Regions from separate parts of the Mesorhizobium sp. CAU 1741 genome, predicted to be linked through region 3. Evidence: predicted binding sites of a transcription regulator. Region 3 holds the regulator's gene; each other region holds the start of a gene.

Region 1 (4,586 bases), on a different contig from region 3:
GATTCTCACCGCCCGGTTTGCCACCGCCACCCGGCTTGTTGCCCTTGAACTTGCCACGGCCGTGACGCTGGCGCGCGCCTTCGCCTTCAGGCCGAGCAGCCTCGCCTTCCTCGCCGCGCGCATTCTGCTGGCCCTGGGGACGGCCGCGACTCTGCCCGTGCCGTTGCCCTTGCCTCTGTCGCCCCTCGAAACGTGCCGGACGCCACAAAAGGATCGGTTTCGGCTCCTCGGCGGGTTCGGCAACGGAGGCAGGCTCTTCCGTGACGGCCTCTTCTGTCCCAGGCGTCGCGACAACCTCGGCCGCCGGCGCCTGTTCAGCCGGCACGGACGCCTCGACGTCCGGCTCCGCCGGGACGGTAGCGCCCGGCCCCGCAGTGGCGGGCTCGACTATCGTTTCGCCGTCCGTGGCCACCGCCTCGACTTGTGCAGCGGCATCCGGCGCCGACCCTTCGTCGGCCACAACCGCGGCCTCTACGTCGGCAGCCTGCGTTGCGGCGGCTTCCCTGGCAGCGGCCTCTGCCGCCTTGGCGGCGACGCGTTCACGTTCCGCGGCGTCCAGCGATTCAAGCCGGGCCTGCACCTCGGCCGCCGGCTTCGCCTCGGAGCGATAGCCAAGGCCCTTGAGGATTTCCTCGATGTCCTCGGAGGTTGCCCCGAGGATCGACATCATCGCCGGCGTTACGATGAACGCGGCACCGTCGAAAGCGCCTTCCGGACGTTGGCCGGTGCCCGCGCGCCATGACAGCGCCGGACGGATCAGGTCGGCGAGCCGCTCGAGAATGTCGACCCGAACGGCACGACGACCAAGCGAGCGATAGCCCGCAAGGCGGTAGAATGCCGGCTCGAAGGCCGTGTCGACCACCAGCGATGTGCGCCCGGACGCCAGTCCGTTGACCACGTCGCCGAAACCGGGCTTGTCCTTGCCGTCGTTCTGAAGCGACCACAGCAGGGTCAGAAGACCGGCCGGCGCCGGCTTAAGCAGCGTCGGCACGAAGATGTGGAAAGCGCCGAAGCGCACGCCCAGCCGACGCAGCGCGGCACGCGCTTCCTGGTCGAGAGACTTGACCTCGTCCGCGACATCGCGGCGGTTGAGCAGCCCGAAATTCTCCACCAACCTGAAGGCGATGCCGCGAGCGATCCCGCTCAACTGGTCGGCGTTCTTGAGGTCGAACAGCGGCTTGAGCAACGTCTCCATCTGGTAGCGCACGAAGCGCTCCGCCCGGGCGGCCACCTTGTCTCGGGACGGACCCGTCAGTTGCTCGTCGGCGAGCAGGATGACGCGCGGCGCGAGCGGGTCCTCGCCGCCGGTAAGGGTCGCGACAGGCGCGCCGATCCAGCGCAACAATCCATCGGACGCCAGCGCGAAATCACCGTTGGCGGCATTGGCGAAGCGTTCGGCGCGCGCGTCGAACTCGCTGGCGAGCGCCTTTTGCGCGGCGGCCTTCACGGCCTTGGCATCCTCGCCTCCCGCGGACTGGTCGGCTGTGAAGCGAAATCCTTCGAGCGCTCCCACATGGTGTCCCTCGACGACGACATCGCCGGACGGATTGATTTCAGCTTCAAGCATCGCGTTTTCTCTCAGGCGCCTCATCAGCACGGATGTCCTGCGGTCTACGAAGCGTTTCGTCAATCGTTCGTGAAGCGCATCGGACAATCTATCCTCGATCTCGCGCGTTTTTTCCTGCCAGTGTGCCGGATCGGCAAGCCATCCAGGACGGTGCGAGACGAAAGTCCAGGTCCTGATCTGCGCGATGCGGTGCGACAGCGTGTCGATGTCGCCCTCGGTCGTGTCGGCGCGCCGAACCTGCTCTGCCATGTAGCTTTCGTCGACATGGCCCTTGCGGGCAAGGTCGAGATAGATCGAGCCGATGATGTCCGCATGCTGGGCCGGCGCGATGCGACGATAGTCGGGCAGCGCGCATGCCTCCCACAGGAGCTCCACCCGTTTGGCGCCGGTGGCGAGCTTGCGGATCTCCTCGTCTTTCGAAAGATGCTCCAGCGCGCGCGCGTCCACCGCCGGCAAGGCCCGCGTCAGCCCTTCAACCGGAGGGATCACGTCGATCGAGCGTTTGAGCGCATCCAGGCTCGAAAAATCGAACCGTGCGCTTCGCCACTGCAGCACTTTGACGGAATCGAAATTGTGCGATTCGATCCGTTCGACGAGCTCGTCGGACAATGGATCGACCTGGCCGGTGACGCCGAACGTGCCGTCGCGCACATGGCGTCCAGCGCGGCCCGCGATCTGGCCGAGTTCGGCTGCGGTGAGGTCGCGATACTGGAACCCGTCGAACTTGCGATTCTGCGCGAAGGCGACGTGGTCGACGTCGAGGTTCAGGCCCATGCCGATCGCGTCGGTTGCGATGAGATAGTCGACATCGCCGGACTGATAGAGTTCGACCTGGGAATTGCGCGTACGTGGGCTCAGCGCGCCGAGGACGACCGCCGCGCCCCCGCGCTGGCGGCGAATGAGTTCTCCGATGCCGTAGACCTCGTCTGCCGAGAACGCCACGATCGCGGACCGGTGCGGCAGGCGCGTCAGCTTCTTCGATCCGGCATAGGCGAGTTGCGACATGCGTGGCCGGGTCACGACGGAAATCCCGCGCAGCAGCTTTTCCAGAATGCCGCGCATCGTGGCGGCACCCAAGAGCAGCGTTTCCTGCCGGCCCCGCAGGTGCAGGATGCGGTCGGTAAAGATGTGGCCGCGTTCGAGATCGGCGGCAAGCTGGACCTCGTCGATGGCCACGAACGCGACGTCCGTCTCCCGTGGCATCGCCTCGACGGTGCAGACCGAATACCGTGCCCCGGGCGGAACGATCTTCTCCTCGCCCGTCACCAGCGCGACCTTGTCGGCGCCGACGCGGTCGACCACGCGGCTATAGACCTCGCGCGCCAGCAATCGCAGCGGAAGCCCGATCATGCCGCTCTCGTGCGCGATCATGCGGTCGATGGCCAGATGCGTCTTGCCGGTGTTTGTCGGCCCAAGGACCGCAGTGACGTCCCTGCCGGTAAGCACGAGGGGCGCGTCTGCTCTGGTGAGGATATTCATCGTGGGAGGTCGGGCCTCTTGGCGCATCATCAGCGGACGCTCCAACTATCATGCGGGCCGGGTGGAGCGGAAGAGACCGGCGTGCCGATGCGAAGATAGGTGACTGCCGCCCCCACGCCAATGAAAACTGCACATATTAAGGTTTGGAACGAGTCTGGAACGAATCAGCGACGAATCACCTACCTGCGCATATTCCTGTTTTGTTCACCACTACATCTGGTGAGAACCGACACTTGTCCGGGCACATGCTGAATCGCTGTTTGCCGCGATCGAGAGCAAAGCGGCAGCGGCGTTAACTTTTCCCCGTAAGGCCGTCAGCCTCCCCGAGCGGCCGCGCGACTTCTCGGCTAAGCTTCAGATTTCATTAGGGAAATATTAACACCGGCTTAACCTTTTGCCGGTTGCGGGGTGTTTCCGGTTAACGTTCCGACCAAACCCGGAACGAATCGGCGACGAATCACCCCTGAGACAATCTTCCCGGTTTGTTCCACACAAGATGTAGTGGCTTCCACAGGCAGCGCACAACTAGTCCACAGCTTGTCCACCGTGATTCGCACAGGCTTTCGCCGTGCGCGTTAACCTTTGGGCACGAAAAATGCCGCGAGACCGACCGGACGCGCGGCATTGATTGGAATTGGGAGGATGCGGGACGTTCTGCCTTAGACGAAGAACTGGCCGCCATTGGCCGAAACGGTCGAACCTGTGATGAAGCCTGCTTCGTCCGACGCGAGGAAGACCACCACCCGCGCGATCTCCTCCGGCTCGCCCAGGCGACCGACCGGAATCTGCGGGATGATGCGCTCGTTGAGCACCTTCTCGTCGATCGCCTTGACCATCTCGGTGGCGATATAGCCGGGACAGATGGCGTTGACCGTGATGCCGGCGCGCGCGCCTTCCTGCGCCAGCGCCTTGGTGAGGCCGAGATCGCCAGCCTTGGCGGCGGAATAGTTTGCCTGGCCCGCCTGGCCCTTCTGGCCGTTGATCGACGATATCGTGATCACCCGGCCGAACTTGCGGTCGCGCATGCCGGACCACAGCGGATGGGTCATGTTGAACACACCGGTGAGATTGGTGTCGATGACCTCTTTCCACTGCTGCGGCGTCATCTTGTGGAACATCGCATCGCGGGTGATGCCGGCATTGTTGACGAGCACGTCCACGGGGCCGAGCTCGGCCTCGACGCGGGCCACACCATCGACACAGGCCTCGTATTCGGCGACCGACCACTTGTAGACCGGAATGCCGGTCTCTTCCTTGAACTTTGCCGCTGCGTCGTCATTGCCGGCATAGTTTGCCGCAACCTTGTAGCCTGCGTCACGCAGGGCAACGGATATGGCAGCGCCAATACCGCGCGTCCCACCTGTAACGATTGCCGTTCGGGTCATGTCATTCTCCTCCCTCACATGGCTCTTCTGAGAGTAAGGGATGGCGGTCCCGGCCCGCTCTTCTTCCCTCACTCCCTGTCTGCTTGTTGTCTCAGTTCATAGCTTCGACGCACATGGCCACGCCCATGCCGCCGCCGATGCACAGGGTCGCGAGC
Region 2 (4,586 bases), on a different contig from region 3:
GGATCACGCCCTCGAAAGTCTTGGTCGTCTTGTAGGCTCGCAGCCCATCGTCATAGGCGAATTCGATCTTGCGATCGCCGGTGCCACGGAGGATCGCATCCTTGCCTTCGTCCGGCAGATCGCGCCAGCGGTCGCCAACCTTGAAGCCATACGCCTTGCCCAGCGCTTCCAGCGTCTGAAGATAGTAGGGCGATGTGGATTTCGCCCACGGCGCCACGGCGCCCTGGCGCAGCGAAACATGCTCCTCGGGAACCACCAGGAACGGATCGATGGCGCGTTGCGTGCCGAGACCATCGCAGGCTGGGCACGCGCCGAACGGATTGTTGAACGAAAACAGTCGTGGCTCGATCTCGGGAATCGTGAAGCCGGACACCGGGCAGGCGAATTTCTCCGAGAACAGGATGCGCTCGTGCGTCTCGTTCTTCGACTTGTTGACCGCATCCGCGCCCGTCTGGCTGGCATCGAGCGGCTTGTCGGCGAATTCGGCGACGGCGATGCCTTCGGCGAGCTTGAGCGCCGTCTCGAGCGAGTCGGCCAGGCGGGCAGACAGGTCAGGACGCACCACGACACGGTCGACCACCACGTCGATGTCGTGCTTGTATTTCTTGTCCAGCGTCGGAACGTCTCCGATCTCGTAGAAGGTGCCGTCGATCTTGACGCGCTGGAACCCCTTCTTCTGGAGCTCGGCCAGTTCCTTGCGGTACTCGCCCTTGCGGCCGCGCACGATCGGCGCGGTGATGTAAAGCCGCGTCCCTTCCTCGAGCGCGAGAACGCGGTCGACCATCTGCGATACCGTCTGGCTCTCGATCGGCAGTCCGGTGGCCGGCGAATACGGAATGCCGGCGCGCGCGAAGAGCAGGCGCATGTAGTCGTAGATTTCAGTGACCGTGCCGACGGTGGAGCGCGGGTTCTTCGATGTGGTCTTCTGCTCGATGGAAATGGCCGGCGAAAGCCCGTCGATCTGGTCGACATCCGGCTTCTGCATCATTTCGAGAAACTGGCGCGCATAGGCCGACAGGCTCTCGACATAGCGACGCTGGCCTTCGGCATAGATGGTATCGAATGCAAGCGACGACTTGCCGGACCCCGAGAGCCCGGTCATCACGATCAGCCTGTCGCGCGGAAGGTCGAGATCGACGTTCTTGAGATTGTGCTCGCGCGCGCCGCGAATGGAAATGAATTTGTGGTCCGCCATGACCCTGTCGCCGCCTTGCATTGAAATGGCCGGCGCTTTGCCGGCCCTGAGCCTATATGGTGGTCGGGTCGCCATCCGTCGAGGCGGCCGCGTTCATGAAAACCAGCGATCGGTTTTCACGCATTCCAGCAATCAGGGCAAGCGCAAAGAACAGAGTGCGAACGACTTCCTGACATCGTGCTGGCAGGAGGGCGGTCGGGGTCGTCACGAATTGTTTCGCCGGGCACCTTTCCATTGACGCAGCGGAGGGCAGGGAGCACATTGTTACGGTGCAGTTGACGCTCGCGTCGTAGATCGTCCACACGCGCCCATGCGGCGGTGGAAACACTTCGTAGCTTGAGCATGCCTGCACTGAACGCAACCGGAAAGGAGGGAGGCATGACTCCACCCGACCAACTTGGCAGGCTCCTCGCTTGAAGGAGCCGCGGCGACGTTCGGACCGATCTAGAGGTGCCGCTGACATCGTCGATATCACCTCACAATCTGGCATATGGTCGGATCATCGGGCGTGACCCGAGACGCATCCGAAAACAGCCGGGCGCTTTGGCCCGACGGGAAACCATGAGTTTCCGTTGCCCTGCCCACCTCCGTGGTGGCAGGGCATTTGTCTGTGCCTCGAGCCCGGCGCTGCCACCCTGGACTTGCAAATGCTCCGGTTTGACGCTAGAACAAAAAGCGAACGCCATCGTCCATATTATTTGTGGACGACGCCCGGCGACAAGTCGACGGACAGCGCATGAATGCCGGGGTTCGGATAGTGTGCCGGCGACATCATTCAAGGTTTAGGACGAGCGCAGGAGAGTTTCATGGCCGGTAGTGTCAACAAGGTCATTCTGGTGGGCAATCTCGGGGCCGATCCCGAGATCCGTCGTTTGAATTCCGGCGATCCGGTCGTCAACCTGCGCATCGCCACATCCGAAACGTGGCGCGACAAGGGAAGCGGTGAACGCCGAGAGAAGACCGAATGGCATAACGTCGTGATATTCAACGACAATCTCGCCAAGGTTGCCGAGCAATATTTGAAGAAGGGCGCCAAGGTTTACATTGAGGGCCAGCTGCAGACCCGCAAATGGCAGGATCAGACCGGTCAGGACAAATACACCACGGAAGTGGTGTTGCAGAAATTCCGCGGCGAGTTGCAGATGCTTGACTCGCGCGGCGAAGGCGGCGGCGGCCAGGTTGGCTACCAGGGCGGCGGGCGAGGTTCGGACTTCGGGCAGTCAGGCCCGAGCGACGATCGTGGCCGCGGCAGCAGCGGTGGGGGTGGTGGCGGCTTTTCGCGCGACCTCGATGACGAGATCCCCTTCTAAGGCGACGACCAGCCTATGTGCCTTCTGTGCGGGGATGCCGGCGCGACGCGTCACGGAATCGCTATCACCGAGCGCCCCGCGCATCGTCTGGGCGGCTTGTGGTGGAGAGGGTCGTTCGAAGACGCCGCGGCGTCGGCCCTGCATCCGCTCATTGAAACCGTGAAGGACTTTTCCGCGGCCCGCGATACGGTCTGGAAGAGTCCGATCGTCGGTCTGTCGCGCAACCAGAGCAAAGATGGCTTCGACTATTTTGTCGGCATCGCCGTCGAAGAATCGGATGCGTTGCCTTCAGGGTTTCAACGGCTGAATGTCCCGGAGACGACGTTTGCAAGTTCGTGGCACGGTCGCGAAGACGGTGATGTCGTAAGCCATTACGGTGCTATGCTCGAATGGTTGAAGCTGCAGGGACACTCCGTTGATGCAAGCTTCTGCAGTCAACGCGAAGAATATCCTCACGATGTCGATCTAACGCAGGCTCCCACGCTGCGGCTGATGCTGCCGGTCCGCATGGTTCAGAACGCCGGGGCCACTACAAGGGCCATCATTTCTGAACGTATGTAAAAGAATGTTTCGTGCCACGTGCCAAAGTGACCGCGAAGCCTGATTTTGTCTCCATCTTCGTCACATTCTCGGCAGGTTGAGCGGCGAGTCTCCCGCCTGAACCTGCGGCATGCAAGCCCTCAGGTCTCCGACCAAATCGGGTTTCGAAGAGGAATGATGATGACTATCAAAGGGACGTTTCTAGCCGGGATTTCATCGCTGGCCATCGCATTTGGCGCATCGCTCGGCATCGCAGTTGCCCAGGACGCAGCGCCATCTCCGCAGACGCAAGCCCCTGCAGAGGCGGCGCAGATCGATGAAGGCAAACTGCAATCATTCGCAGTGGCCTTCCTGGAAGTGACAAAGGTCACACAGTCCTACCAGCCGCAGATCGAGGCGGCCGCGACTCCGGAGGATCAGCAGCGTCTCCAGCAGGAGGCCGGTGAACGCATGATCCAGGCGGTAAGCGACTCGGACGACATCACGGTCGACGAATACAACCAGATCATCCAGGCGGCGCAGGCCGATCCTGAACTCGCTCAGCGTATCAATACGCATATCAGCGAGGCAGCAGAGGGCCAGCAGCGCGCGCCGCAGCAGCCTGCCACGGAATAGCCTATCCCTGCTTGTCCCGGCCGCATTCTCTGCGGCCGGGACACAGTCAGGCTGCGATGAGCGCCTTGATCCCGTCAGCGACGAACTGCACGGCCAGCGCGGCGAGAATGACGCCCAATAGCCGCGTAAGGATCGACCGGCCCGTTTCCCCCAGGAAGCCGTCTATGCGCTCTGCCGCGACGAAGGTCAGCCACGTCAGGACGATGCACGCCGCAATGATAGCGACGAGCGTGATGCTCCCAGCAAGCCCCGGAAACGACCCTGAAATGAGTACCGTGGCCGAGATCGCGCCGGGACCGGCAATCAGTGGAATGGCGAGTGGAAACGCTGCGATGTTGCGGATGTGGTCGCGGGTAATCGCCTTGTCCGCGCTCTTTTCCTTGCGCTCCTGGCGACGCTCGAAGATCATCTCGAAGGCGATGTAGAACAGCAGCAATCCGCCAGCCACGCGGAATGCGGGCAGGGTGATGCCGAAGACCGACAGGATCACGGTTCCCGCAACGGCGAAAACCGCCATCACCACGAAACCGATGGCCGAGGCGCGCAGCGCGACCTGCATCCTTTCGCCACGGTTCATGCCGCCCGTCAGCGCGAGGAAAAGCGGCGCCAGCCCGGGCGGATCGATCGTCACGAGGATCGTGACGAATGCGTTGAATATCATCTCGAAGTTCGGCACGGGCATCCCTCCTTGCACCTCGCCGATAGCCAATTTGCTGTTCTAGTGCCTTTCACCGGCGAATGGAAATGGCATCCAGACGGGCAGCGATTCGCTCCATGCGGTGGTTTTTTGCCGCCATATCGGAGCCTCATCGACCGCACCTGTGCAAAATGACATTGCCATACCCGTAACATACTGAAAACATGCGAGAAAACGGCTCTGGAAAATCCGGTTGCCGATTTGGAAATCCGCAGACGCTTCCTATATA
Region 3 (4,586 bases):
CAATTCTTCACCGGGCTGAAGATCGCGGCGATCAGCGTCGTGTCCGGCGCCATCGCCGGCGAGTTCCTCGGCGGCGGCCGGGGCTTCGGCGAGCTCATCCGCGTCGCCGCCGCCCAGCTCGACACGCCGCGCGTCTTCTCGCTGATCATCTATCTCAGCCTGCTCGGCCTCTTGATGTTCGGCATCGTTTCCTGGATGCAGTACAAGTTCGTGTTCTGGCATCGTCCGGGCACCAATGCGAATGGCAAGGCAGCAAGATAGGCCTGGATCAGAGACCTGAATGTCCAAACCGAAAGACAAGACCACGCTGGCGACGACGGTCTACCAAAAGCTGCGCTCCGACATCATCCGGGGCGCCTTCCCGCCCGGCGCCAAGCTGCGCATCGAGTCGATCGCGGATCTCTACGAGGTTGGCAGCAATGCAGTGCGCGAGGCGCTTTCGCGGCTGTCCTCGGAGCGGCTGGTGGATCGGCACGAACAGCGCGGCTTCACCGTGCCGCCTATTGCCCTCGACGACTGGCGGGTGCTGGTCGATACCCGGTGCAGGCTGGAGGCACTGGTGCTGCGCGAATCGATGCAGCGGCGTGACGACCGTTGGGAAGAGGCGATTGTTGTCGCTTTCCACCGGTTGTCGCGTCTTAGCTCGGAACGCTCCGAAGACCGTGCTGCCTGGGACGACGCGCATCGCAACTTCCATCGCGCGCTGCTCGCCAACAGCGCGTCGCCATGGCTGCTCGAATTCTGCGACATTCTCGCCGACCACGCGGCGCGCTACATTTCGGTTTCGAACGCCTATCGCAAGATTCCGCGCGATGGGCAGGCCGAGCACGAAGCGCTGATGAAGGCCGTGCTGAACGGGACCGACGACGACGCGTGTGCGCTGTTGGTTGCGCATTACACTAAGACGCTGCGCATGATCGAAAAGACATTCGAGCACGCGCGGGACGCCATGGCATCGGGCGGTGCCTTGGCTGACCTGACCTCCACGCTGCCCCCGCGAGCCACCCCTTGACCTATCAATTCACGCCGAAATACCCGTCGCGACGCTCGCCCGTGATCGCGCGCAACGCCATCGCGACCTCGCATCCGCTGGCAACCGAGGCTGGGCTGAACATGCTGCGCAAGGGAGGCAACGCGCTCGACGCAGCACTTGCCGCGGCCATCACGCTGACGGTGGTGGAGCCGACGGGCAACGGCATCGGATCGGATGCGTTCTGCATCCTGTGGGATGGCAGCGAACTGCACGGCCTCAATGCCTCAGGGCGCTCGCCGGCTGCATGGACGCCGGAACGCTTCGCGGGCAAGACCGCGATGCCGCAGCGCGGCTGGGAGAGCGTGACCGTGCCCGGCGCGGTTTCGGCCTGGGTGACCCTGTCGGAACGTTTCGGCAAGCTTCCGTTCGAGGCTCTGTTCGAGCCGGCGATCGACTACGCGTCCAGGGGCTATCACGTCACGCCGATCATCGCCGAGCTCTGGCGGCGCGGTGCGGAGCTGCTACATGCGCAGCCCGGCTTCGCCGAAGCGTTCATGCCCAACGGGCGCGCGCCGGCCGCCGGCGAACTCTTCCGCAGCGAGGCGATGGCGAACACGCTGCGCCTGATCGCCGAAACGAAGGGCGAGGCTTTCTATCGCGGCGAGCTGGCGCAGAAGATCGCTGCCTTTGCGCAGGAGCACGGCGCGGCGCTGACCGCCGAAGACATGGCCGCACATGCGAATGACTGGTGCGGCACGATCAGCAAGGATTCCGGAAAATCCTCGCTGCACGAAATCCCGCCGAATGGACAAGGCATCGCGGCACTCATGGCGCTCGGCATGCTCAAGGGCAGCGGCATCGAGGCGCTCGACCCCGACAGCCCCGAGGCGCTGCACCTGCAGATCGAGGCGATCAAGCTTGCCTTCATGGACATCCACACCTATGTCGCCGACCAGTTGCACATGGACGACGTCAAGGCGTCGCATTTGCTCGACGACGCCTACCTGGCCTCGCGCGGACGGCTGATCGACCGTGACAAGGCATCGCTGCATCCTGTGGGCGCGCCGAAGAATGGCGGCACGGTGTGCCTGGCAACCGGCGACGCGGACGGCATGATGGTGTCGTACATCCAGTCGAACTATGCCGGCTTCGGATCGGGCGTCGTGGTGCCGGGTACCGGCATCAGCCTGCAGAATCGCGGCTTCGGCTTCACCCTGGAGGACGGCCATCCCAACCAGGTCGGTCCACGCAAGCGCCCCTTCCACACAATCATTCCCGGCTTCATCATGGGCGCGGACGGGCCGGACATGGCATTCGGGCTGATGGGCGGGCCGATCCAGGCGCAAGGCCACCTGCAGATGATGCTGCGCACGCAGGTCTGGGGACAGGATCCGCAGACGGCGGCAGATGCGCCGCGCTGGCGCGTGATCTCCGGCCTCGACGTGGCGATCGAGGATAGTGTCAGCCCGCGGACCATCGCCCACCTGGAGCAGATGGGCCACGTGATCGCCACCGAAAGCCCGGATTCCAGCTTCGGATTCGGCGGTGCGCAGCTCGTGCGCCGCGTCGAGGGCGGCTATGCCGCGGGCTCCGACCCACGCAAGGACGGTTGCGCGGGAGGCTTCTGACGCTCGAACAGAGCGCGTTCGATGCCCCGTGAGGGCCTCGGTGAACCATTGTGGAACATAGTTACGGAATTCATCGGAAAATCAGTAAAATTTAAACTATTGCGGAACACAACTGGAACAGATAGTGTATGTTCTGGTTTTGTTTGCACTCTGATTCTCCGGGGCTTGCCATGCTGACGCGAAAGCAACACGAATTGCTGCTCTTCATCCACGAACGGATGAAGGAGACCGGCATCCCCCCCTCATTCGACGAAATGAAGGAGGCGCTCGACCTCGCCTCCAAGTCCGGCATCCACCGATTGATCACCGCGCTCGAGGAGCGCGGCTTCATCCGCCGCCTGCCGAATCGTGCCCGTGCACTCGAAGTGACACGGCTGCCGGACTCCATCGCGCCCGGGCTCAACCAGGCGCGCAAGTTCTCGCCGAGCGTCATTCAGGGCAGCCTCGGCCGTGCGCCGGAGAAGCCGCGCCTGCAGGCGACCGGCAATGACGACGATGTCGCGGCATCGGTATCCGTACCGGTGATGGGCCGTATCGCGGCCGGCGTGCCGATCAGCGCGATCCAGCAGAAGACGCATTCGATCAGCGTGCCGCCGGAGATGCTTGGCGGCGGCGAGCATTACGCGCTGGAAGTAAAGGGCGACTCGATGGTCGAGGCCGGCATCTTCGACGGCGACACGGTCATCATCCGCAATGCGTCCACGGCGACACCCGGCGAAATCATCGTGGCGCTCGTCGACGACGAGGAAGCGACGCTGAAGCGCTTCCGGCGCAAGGGCGACTCGATCGCCCTCGAAGCGGCCAACCCGGCCTACGAGACGCGCATCTTCGGACCGGACCGGGTCAAGGTGCAGGGCAAGCTGGTGGGGCTCATTCGGCGCTACTGAGGGCTTATAGCGTGACAGGGGTTGGCGTCGAACCGCATCGGCGTCAGAACACCACCGGATGGGTTTCGCCGGTCTGCACGTTGACGAGACCTTGGGGGGCATGGTCGCTCGGCGCGACGAGCACCCAGCGCCATGGCGCGCAGGTGAGCGTGGCGAAAGCCAGACGTTCGGGAAAGCCGGGACCCCAGCGGGGATGGAACGACGGCTCGAACATCCAGTCGACCTTTTCGCCCTCGGCGTAGAGCGCCTGCATCTCGGCGTGCAGCTCCTCAGCCGAGCGGCAGGACATCAGCCCCGCAACCTCGTAGCGAACGGTGGCAACCACCTCGCCTTCGCGCACCAGCGCCCAACCACCGTCATTTTCGGCGAGCGCGTTCACGGCCATGGCCATCGCCGCGTCCGACGAGCCGACGCACCAGACATTGTGCTTGTCATGCGCCATCGAACAGGCGAGCGCGGTCTCGGGCGTGCGCGGGCCGCAACCGAGCCAGAACATCTTCGACACGGCCCCCATGCCCGAGAAGCGATCTACGATCGCAAACTTGGTGATGTTGCGGGCCTCGTCGCGCTGGACAAAGCCGTCTGCCACGGGAAGTTCAAACGTGAGGAAGTCGTCGGTCCAGTGGAAGGGCCGCAATACGGCCGCCTGCATCGTTTCGCGGCCGGGTTCGGCTGCAATGTGGAAATCTTGAGCCGTCAGCGCCCGGCCGATATTGATCGTCTTTGTCGCCCATTCCGGCCAGTCGATCTTCGGGACCTCGGGCAGGTAGTCCTTGCCTTGCGAGACCTGGCGCCCGTCTGCCCAGACCCTGGCGATCTCAAATCGCTCGACGTCCGAAAGAAGCACGATGTCGGCATAGCGGCCCGGTGCGATCGATCCGACCCACGGCGTCAGCCGCATGTGGCGCGCCGGGTTGATCGTCACGCACTGGATGGCGATTTCGGGCGCCAGCCCCGCTTCGATCGCGAGACGCACATTGTGGTCGGTCGCGCCGAGCTTGAGGGTGTCGGAGGCGCTGCGGTCGTCGGTGGTGAGCGCGACCTGCGACCAGTCGGCAAGGCCCCTGTCGAGGAGCCCCCGGATGACCTCAGGCAGGC

The links. The regulator LexA, encoded in region 3, represses DNA repair genes until DNA is damaged. The targets are predictions, from matches to a motif close to TGTTCNNNNTGTGTTCNG.
Region 1: a site for LexA is predicted at 3,191-3,208, ahead of AAFN84_RS22640 (helicase-related protein). Genes of this name have one in related genera too.
Region 2: a site for LexA is predicted at 1,860-1,877, ahead of AAFN84_RS05920 (single-stranded DNA-binding protein). Genes of this name have one in related genera too.

What each region holds. Positions count from the first base shown of each region.
Region 1 is NZ_JBDOQP010000007.1:47,970-52,555, reverse strand. Features, by position in the region: gene AAFN84_RS22640 (helicase-related protein) at 1-3,046, opposite strand, end outside; gene phbB (acetoacetyl-CoA reductase) at 3,706-4,431, opposite strand; gene AAFN84_RS22630 (acetyl-CoA C-acetyltransferase) at 4,523-4,586, opposite strand, start outside.
Region 2 is NZ_JBDOQP010000001.1:1,248,030-1,252,615, forward strand. Features, by position in the region: gene uvrA (excinuclease ABC subunit UvrA) at 1-1,195, opposite strand, end outside; gene AAFN84_RS05920 (single-stranded DNA-binding protein) at 2,002-2,505, shown strand; gene AAFN84_RS05925 (GyrI-like domain-containing protein) at 2,521-3,066, shown strand; gene AAFN84_RS05930 (DUF4168 domain-containing protein) at 3,223-3,660, shown strand; gene AAFN84_RS05935 (MarC family protein) at 3,707-4,336, opposite strand.
Region 3 is NZ_JBDOQP010000002.1:780,457-785,042, forward strand. Features, by position in the region: gene AAFN84_RS10585 (ABC transporter permease) at 1-261, shown strand, start outside; gene AAFN84_RS10590 (GntR family transcriptional regulator) at 281-1,012, shown strand; gene AAFN84_RS10595 (gamma-glutamyltransferase family protein) at 1,009-2,601, shown strand; gene lexA (transcriptional repressor LexA) at 2,772-3,488, shown strand; gene AAFN84_RS10605 (adenine deaminase C-terminal domain-containing protein) at 3,532-4,586, opposite strand, start outside.